2 regions of the Brevundimonas sp. SL161 genome follow, and region 2 is predicted to be linked to the other one. Evidence: predicted binding sites of a transcription regulator. Region 2 holds the regulator's gene; the other holds the start of a gene.

Region 1 (4,380 bases), on a different contig from region 2:
TCCTCGAGCGGGTCGTGGCCGATCTTGCCGCCGGCTCGCGATCCGCCCCGGTCGAAGTGCTCTTTAGGTCCGGCGATGACCGCGTGCGCCGGGCGACAATACGGCTTTTCGGGTTGCCGGACCTCGCACCGAACATCTCGATCTCGGTGGCTTGGGAGGGCCCGGCCTATGCGCTCCACGATCCTCACGCGCGGCCGGCGCTGACGCCGGGCGCCTTCCTGGATCGCGCCCGCGACCTGCTGACGGCGCCCGACGCCTCGGCGGACATGACGGTCGCCTTCGTCGATGTCGTCGGTCTCGCGGCGGCCGAAGGCCTTGGCGAGGCGGGCCAACGCCTGACGGCGAGGGTCGAGGCCGCGCTCCAGGCGGCTTCGATCGACGGAGCCAGCGCCGGCAAACTCGGCCCGGAGCGTTTCGCCATGTTGCGCGACCGCACGATCGCCCATGACCTCGCCGGGGAGATGCGTGAACTGGGCCTCAGCGAGGGCCTGACGCTCGATGTCGCCGCGACGGACGTGGGCACGGAGACCGGCGGCAACACCCTGAACACCCTCCGGGCGCTGCGCTTCGCTGTCGAAGGCTGCCTGAACGGCGGCGCGGGCGGGCCCGAGCTATCGTTCACCGCATCCCTGTCCCGCACGCTCAAGGATGCCGACGCCTTCAGGGCCATGGCGCGCGATCGTAGTTTCGATCTTCACTACCAGCCGATCGTCGACCTGAAGACCGGCGGGGTCCATCATTTCGAGGCGCTGGCGCGCTTCAAGGGTTCCGCCGGGCCGGCGGACACCATCCGGATGGCGGAAGAACTCGCCCTGATTGACGCCTTCGACATCGCGGTGGCGGAAAAGGCTCTCAGCCGGCTCCGGCGCCCCGGCGCCGGTCTCATGAAGTTCGCGGTCAATGTCTCCGGGGCTTCGCTGGCCGACGACCGCTATGTGCAGGCCGTCCTGCGAATGACGGCGTCCAAGCCCGACGAGAGACGCCGCTTGATCGTCGAAGTGACCGAGTCCGCCGCCCTGGCGGATATCGAGTCCGCCAACCGCCGACTGGGCGCGCTACGCGCGGCCGGCATCAGGGTCTGTATTGACGATTTCGGAGCCGGCTCGGCCTCCTATGACTACCTGCGCGGCCTCTCGGTCGACACGGTCAAGATCGATGGACGGTTCGTGGAGGGGATCCAGACCGACTCTCGCGCCCGGACGATGATCGGCCATCTGGTCGACCTCTGTCGCTCGATGAAGGTCGAAACCATCGCCGAGATGATCGAGACCGAGGACGTGGCGGACATCCTGCGCGATCTCGGCGTGAATCAGGGGCAAGGTTGGCTGTTCGGCAAGGCCGAAGCCGAACCGCGCACCGTGCTGGCCTATGGCGAGCCGGCCGCCGCCGTCCGACGCGTGGGCGCCGTTTTCGGCTGGGGCTGACGGAACGCCGCGAAGCGTGACAGGTCAGGCCGCCGGCATCCGGAGGTCGCCTTGGTCCGCCCCATCCTCGCCGCAACCGTCCTGATCCGGCCATCGATTCCAGGTGCTTGCCGACGATTGCACGCTCCGGACGACCGAAATCGCCGAACGGATCTGCCCGACGTAGACGACCGCTACATCGGGGGTGTCGAGGACATCCCCTGCGTCGTCCCCCTGAACACCCGCGCCGCGCTGCTGGATTGACAGCATCTGGCGGCAGCGCCTTGATGTTCCCATATTGTTCTTGCTGATATCCCCGGATCAGTTCCCATATAGCGTTGTCGCTCCGGACCTCGTCCGGTCTCCCGCGTTCCCGGCCCCCGTTTCCTGGCAGCATGACCGAAAAGCACAACTTCATCCGCGTGCGCGGCGCCCGCGAGCACAATCTCAAGGGTGTGGATGTCGACATCCCGCGCGAGAAGCTGGTCGTCATGACCGGCCTGTCGGGGTCGGGCAAATCCTCACTCGCCTTCGACACCATCTATGCCGAGGGCCAGCGCCGCTATGTCGAGTCGCTCAGCGCCTATGCGCGCCAGTTCCTGGAGCTGATGGGCAAGCCGGACGTCGACCTGATCGAGGGCCTGTCGCCGGCCATCTCGATCGAACAGAAGACGACGTCGAAGAACCCGCGCTCGACCGTCGGCACGGTGACCGAGATCCACGACTATATGCGTCTGCTGTGGGCGCGCGTCGGCGTGCCCTACTCGCCTGCGACCGGCCTGCCGATCGAAAGCCAGACCATCTCCATGATGGTCGACAAACTGGGCGCCCTGCCAGAGGGCGAGCGCCTGCTGCTGCTGGCCCCGGTCATCAGGGGTCGCAAGGGCGAATACAAGAAGGAGATGGCCGAGTGGCAGCGCTCGGGTTTCCAGCGTCTGAAGATCGACGGGGCCTTCTACGCCATCGAGGACGCGCCGACGCTCGACAAGAAATTCAAGCACGACATCGACATCGTCGTGGACCGGATCGTCACCAAGGCGGGTCTTGAGGCGCGCTACGCCGACAGCCTGCAGACCGCGCTCGGTCTGGCCGACGGCATCGCCGTCGCGGAATGGGCCAATGCCGAGGAAGGCCAGGAACCGCGCCGGATCACCTTCTCCGAGAAGTTCGCCTGCCCCGTCTCCGGCTTCACCATCGCCGAGATCGAGCCGCGGCTGTTCTCGTTCAACAATCCGTTTGGCGCCTGTCCGGTCTGCGACGGCCTGGGGGTCAAGCTGGCCTTCGACGCCGACCTGGTCATCCCGGACCGCGACAAGACCCTGCACAAGGGCGCGGTAGCCCCGTGGTCGCGCGGCCCCTCGCCGCTCTACACCCAGACCCTGCAGGCGCTTGCGCTCCACTACGGCTTCTCGATGGACAAGCCGTGGCGCGAGCTGCCCGAGAAGGCCCAGTCCGTCATCCTGAACGGCACGGGCTCGGAGAAGATCAAGTTCGTCTATGACGACAACGCCCGGAAATACGAGGTCTCCAAACCGTTCGAGGGGGTCGTGCCCAACCTCGACCGCCGCTGGCGCGAGACCGACAGCGCATGGGTCCGCGAGGAACTGGGCCGGTTCCAGTCAGAAACGCCGTGCGACGCCTGCGGCGGCAAGCGGCTGAAGCCCGAGGCCCTGGCGGTGAAGATCGCCGGCAACGACATCGCCGAGATCTCCATGCTGTCGATCAGGAAGGCCTACGACTGGGTCAGCGCCCTGCCCGACCAGCTGACCGACAAGCAGATGGAGATCGGCCGCCGCATCCTTAAGGAGATCAGCGACCGGCTGCGCTTCCTGAACAATGTCGGCCTCGACTATCTCAGCCTGTCGCGGTCGTCCGGCACCCTGTCCGGCGGCGAGAGCCAGCGCATCCGCCTGGCCTCCCAGATCGGCTCGGGCCTGACCGGCGTGCTCTATGTACTGGATGAGCCGTCGATCGGCCTGCACCAGCGCGACAACAGCCGGTTGCTGGAGTCCCTCCGGGGTCTGCGCGATCTCGGCAACTCCGTCCTCGTCGTCGAACACGACGAGGAGGCGATCATGACCGCCGACTATGTCATCGACATGGGGCCGGCCGCCGGCGTCCACGGCGGCGAGATCTGCGCCGAGGGCACGCCCGAAGAGGTCATGGCCAATCCGAAGTCCCTGACCGGCAAATACCTGACCGGCGAGCGTGAGATCGAACTGCCGCCGGAAGGCCGCCGTCCGATCGACCGCAAGAAGATGCTCAGGATCTCGGGCGCGACCGGCAACAATCTGAAGGCGGTCACGGGCGAAATCCCCGTCGGCCTGTTCACCTGCGTCACCGGGGTGTCGGGGGGCGGCAAGTCGACCTTTACGATCGAGACCCTCTACAAGGCTGCCGCGCGCCGGCTTCACAACGCCTCCGACGCCCCGGCCCCCTTCGATCGGATCGAGGGGCTGGAGCATTTCGACAAGGTCATCGACATCGACCAGTCGCCCATCGGCCGCACCCCGCGCTCCAACCCGGCCACCTATACCGGCGCCTTCGGGCCCATCCGCGACTGGTACGCGGGCCTGCCGGAATCCAAGGCGCGCGGCTATGGGCCCGGGCGGTTCAGCTTCAACGTCAAGGGCGGGCGCTGCGAGGCCTGTCAGGGCGATGGCCTGATCAAGATCGAGATGCATTTCCTGCCCGACGTCTATGTCACCTGCGACGTCTGCAAGGGCAAGCGATACAACCGCGAGACGCTGGAGATCGTCTTCAAGGGCAAGAGCATATCCGACGTGCTGGACATGACGGTCGAGGAGGCCGGCCACTTCTTCAAGGCCGTGCCGCCGATCCGCGACAAGATGCTGACCCTGTCACGAGTCGGCCTCGACTACGTCAAGGTCGGCCAGTCTGCGACGACCCTGTCGGGGGGCGAGGCCCAACGGGTCAAGCTGTCCAAGGAGCTGTCGAAACGGGCGACCGGCAAGAC
Region 2 (4,380 bases):
CCGCCGCCCTGGTGCTGGCCGGCGCGGGCCTGAAGGTCGCCAAACACGGCAACCGCGCCATGAGTTCGAAATCCGGGTCATCGGACGTGCTCAGCGTCCTCGGCGTCGACCTGACCGCGGGACTGGCGCAGCAGCGGCAGGCGCTCGACGAGGCCGGCATCGCCTTCCTGTTCGCCCCCGCCTACCACGGCGCCATGCGCCACGTCGGACCGGTCCGCGCCGAGATCGGTTTCCGCACCGTCTTCAACCTTCTGGGACCGCTCTCCAATCCAGCGGGCGCCAAACGTCAGGTCATGGGCGTCTATGATCCGCGCCTTGTCGAGCCGCTGGCCGAGGTGCTGGGCCGGCTCGGCGCGACCCGGGCCTGGACCGTCCACGGTCAGGGCCTCGACGAACTGACCACCACGGGACCGACCGAGGTGGCGGAGTGGAAGGACGGGGTCGTCCGCCGTTTCACCGTCACGCCCGAGGACGCCGGCCTGCCCCGCGCCGACATCGAAGCCCTGCGCGGCGGCGACGCGGAGACCAATGCGGTGGCCCTGACCGCCCTGCTGGCCGGGGAGACCGGTCCCTATCGCGACGTCGTGCTGCTGAACGCCGCCGCCGCCCTGGTGGTCGCGGACAAGGCGCCGGACCTCAAAGTCGGCGTGGCCCTCGCCGCTGTCGCCATCGACGAGGGCAGGGCGGCCCGGGCGCTCGCCGATCTGGCCCGCATCACCTCGATGCCGCCGCCCGTTGCCGAAGACCCCGCATGACCGACATCCTCGACCGTATCGCCGCCTACAAGCGCGAGGACGTGGCCGCCCGCAAGGCCGCCCAGCCGCAGGCGGAGATCGAATCCCTGGCGCTGATCGCCGGCATGCCGCGCGGCTTCCGCAGCGCGCTGGAGCGCCGCGCCGCGCCCGGCCGCCCCGCCCTGATCGCCGAGATCAAGAAGGCCAGTCCATCAAAGGGCCTGATCCGTGCGGACTTCGACCCGCCGGCCCTGGCGCAGGCCTACGAGGCGGGGGGCGCGGCCTGCCTGTCGATCCTGACCGACGGCCCCAGCTTCGAGGGCGCCGACGACTATCTGATCCAGGCCCGCGCCGCGGTCGCCCTGCCCTGTCTGCGCAAGGACTTCCTCGTCGACCCCTGGCAGGTGGCCGAGAGCCGCGCCCTGGGCGCCGACTGCATCCTGATCATCCTGGCTATGATCGACGACGTTCTGGCCGGCGAGCTGCTATCCGAGGCGAAACGCTTCGGTATGGACGCCCTGATCGAGACCCACGACGAGGCCGAGATGGAGCGCGCCGCCGCGTTGCGCGGGGATCTGGTCGGCATCAACAACCGTTCCCTGCGAACGTTCGACGTCGACCTCCGCGCCACGGCCCGCCTGGCCCCGCTGTCGCCAGCGGGCTCGCTTCTGGTGGCCGAAAGCGGGATCTTCAGCCCGGCCGATGTCTTGGATGTCTCCAGCGCTGGCGCCGCGGCCATCCTCGTCGGCGAAAGCCTGATGCGTCAGGCGGACGTGACGGCCGCGACGCAAGCTCTGCTCGCCTAGGGTCTTCCTTCTCCCGCTGGGAGAAGGTGGCTCGCGAAGCGAGACGGATGAGGATCGGACCTCACCAGCAGCGCACGACACTCGCCGTTTCGCGCAAGACCGATCGCGCCGCTCTCGGGCGCTCAGGCCCCCTTCCACCGGGAGAGGGTATTCGCCTCTGCCGTTAAGTTGACATTAGGCAAGAACACTTACAGAACATCGGCAACGGTTCACGACTTGTTCTGGAGGCGATTCCCACCATGCTGACGCGCAAGCAGCACGAACTCCTGATGTTCATCCATGAACGACTCAAGGAGACCGGCGTTTCGCCGTCGTTCGACGAGATGAAGGAGGCGCTGGATCTGGCGTCCAAGTCGGGCATCCACCGGCTGATCACGGCGCTGGAGGAACGCGGCTTCATCCGCCGCCTCGCCCACCGCGCCCGCGCCCTTGAGGTGACCAAGCTGCCGGAACAGGCGACGGCGGGAGCTGTGCGTGGCCGCGCGGGCTTCACCCCGGCGGTCATCGAGGGCGGGGGCCGCAGCCCTGCCGCCGAGCCCGCCAACGACACCCGCGAACTGGTTCTGGTCGGCAAGATCGCCGCCGGCGTGCCCATCGCCGCCCTGCAACAGGACCACGGCCGCTATCAGGTGCCCGAATCCATGCTGGGCGCCGGCGAGCACTACATGCTCGAGATCGAAGGCGATTCGATGATCGAGGCCGGCATCCTCAACGGCGACCTGGTGGTTATCAAGCGTGTCGACACCGCCGCATCCGGCGAGATCGTCGTGGCTTTGGTTGAAGGTGAAGAGGCGACGCTCAAACGCTTGCGCAAGAAGGGCAATTCCATCGCCCTGGAGCCCGCCAACCGCAACTACGAGACCCGCATCTTCGGTCCCGACCAGGTCGAGGTCCAGGGCAAGCTGGTCGGCCTGATCCGCCAATACCACTAGACGCCGTCACTCGGGACCACATCCGCCGCATCGGGATCGCTGATGCGGCTCCAAGGCCTGTCGCCCCGCACATCAGTGGCCCAGACCGCGCGCCAGCCCTGAGCGGTGCGCCACAACTCGACTGAACCGCCCTGCGCATAATCCAGTCCGTCGAGCACCAGTTTTCCATCGCAGCTTGGCGGCAGGTCCTGGACAACGGCTCGGACGCTGACCAGCGGCGCTGAGGCGCACAAGGCGGCGAGCTGGCCGGCGTCCGGCGCGGCCTTCCCCCACCACAGGGCGATGGGCGCCCTATCGGTTTTGGCCGGAGCGCAGCTTGATCGCGCGCAGACCCATCCGTCTTCGGGTCGTGGCTCCAGCGTCAGCCCGCGCCGCCGCGACCACAGGTCCGCCGCGAACTGCCGCACGCCCGGCCGCACCACGACCGCCTTGCCCGCCTCGCTGAACGCCGCGTTCGTTCCGCCATCCCCGATCCAGAGCGTCGGTGTGGGCGCGCGAGGCCACAGCAGGACAGCGCAGGCGAAGGGCAGGCCCAGCCACCGCAGCCGCCCCTGCCACAGGCACAGGAAAAGGACGCCGAGGAACGAGATCGGCAGCACATGGTCCGGCGCGCTGGCGATGGTCTTCACCGCCCCTGGCAGCCCCGCCGTCCAGTGACCGATGGCCAGCATCAGGTCGACTCCCTTGCCGGCCACCCACAGGAACGGCCCGCCCAGTCCGATGGGCTCCAGCAAGGCTCCCAGCGCCAGCGCCGGCATCATCACGAAGTCCGCGATAGGCGACGTCGTCAGGTTGGCGAGCAGCCCGTACATGGCCGCCCTGTTGAAATGCTGGACCGCGAACGGTCCGGTCGCCGCGCCGGCCACCAGACTGGCCGTCACGGCGATCAACAGCCAGTGCCGCGCCGACTGGAACGCCGCGATCGGCCAGGGCACGGACAGCTCCCGTGTCCTCGGCGGCCAGCCCTCCGACAAGGCCACCAGGGCCGCCGTCGCTGCGAACGACATCTGGAAGCCCGGCGTCACGATGGCCTCAGGCTGAAGGATCAGGACAACCATCGCCGCCAGCGCCAGCGCATGCATGGTGATCGCCGGCCGGTCCAGCAGGATCGCCGCGAAAGCGACCGACGCCGTGATCGCCGCCCGCTGCGCCGGCGGGGGCGCGCCGGACAGCACCAGATAGCTCCACACGGCGACCAGCCCCGCGACCGCCGCCACCTTCTTGCCCGACACCCTCAGCGCCAGCCACGGCCAGGCGGCGACGCCAAGCCGGACAAGGAAGAAGGCGAACCCGCCGACGATGGCCATGTGCAGACCCGAGATCGACAGGATGTGCGCCAGGCCGGAATCCCGCATGGCATCGAGGTCTTCGCGCGCGATCCAGGTCTCATGGCCCGTGGTCATGGCCGCCGCGATCCCGCCCGTCCGCTCGCCCAGCCGGGCGACGATCCGCTGCGACAGGGCGAACCGCGCGCCGTTGACCGCCATCGACAGCCGCAGTCGCCATGGCGGCGGCGCCAGATACGCCTCCCGCGTCTCGCCCAGTGCGAAAGCCGTGCCGCCGAGCCTCTGAAACCAGGCGTTGCGGCCGAAATCATAGGCCCCGGGACTGGCCGGGGGCGGCGGCGGATTGAGGATGGCGAACAGCCGGATCGCCGAGCCCGGGGTCGGCGGCCCCCCCCGCACCGTCGCCCGCAGCCGGATTGGCGTCGCCTCGGGCTCCAGCCCCCGGATCCGCACCGGCGCGACGACGATCCGATGGCCGCGGTCGCCCGGGCTGTCGACATCGACGACCCAGCCCTCGACGACGGTCGGCTCCGCCAGCGCCGGCGCGATCGGCGCCGCCACCGCCTCCGCCCGCAGCCTGGCGCCCGCGAGCCCCAGGAACAGGCAGGCGACCAGCATCAGC

What was found. Region 2 encodes LexA, which represses DNA repair genes until DNA is damaged. Its sites were predicted from a motif close to ATGTTCNCNANNTGTTCT; they were not measured.
Region 1: the regulator LexA is predicted to act here: its motif matches at 1,691-1,708, upstream of uvrA (excinuclease ABC subunit UvrA).

What each region holds. Positions count from the first base shown of each region.
Region 1 covers NZ_JAFCVJ010000009.1:82,915-87,294, forward strand. The annotation lists gene ACP7AU_RS08700 (EAL domain-containing protein) at 1-1,424, shown strand, start outside; gene ACP7AU_RS08705 (hypothetical protein) at 1,476-1,667, shown strand; gene uvrA (excinuclease ABC subunit UvrA) at 1,799-4,380, shown strand, end outside.
Region 2 covers NZ_JAFCVJ010000015.1:47,631-52,010, reverse strand. The annotation lists gene trpD (anthranilate phosphoribosyltransferase) at 1-755, shown strand, start outside; gene trpC (indole-3-glycerol phosphate synthase TrpC) at 752-1,540, shown strand; gene lexA (transcriptional repressor LexA) at 1,780-2,472, shown strand; gene ACP7AU_RS11620 (ComEC/Rec2 family competence protein) at 2,469-4,380, opposite strand, start outside; gene ACP7AU_RS11615 (hypothetical protein) at 4,376-4,380, opposite strand, start outside.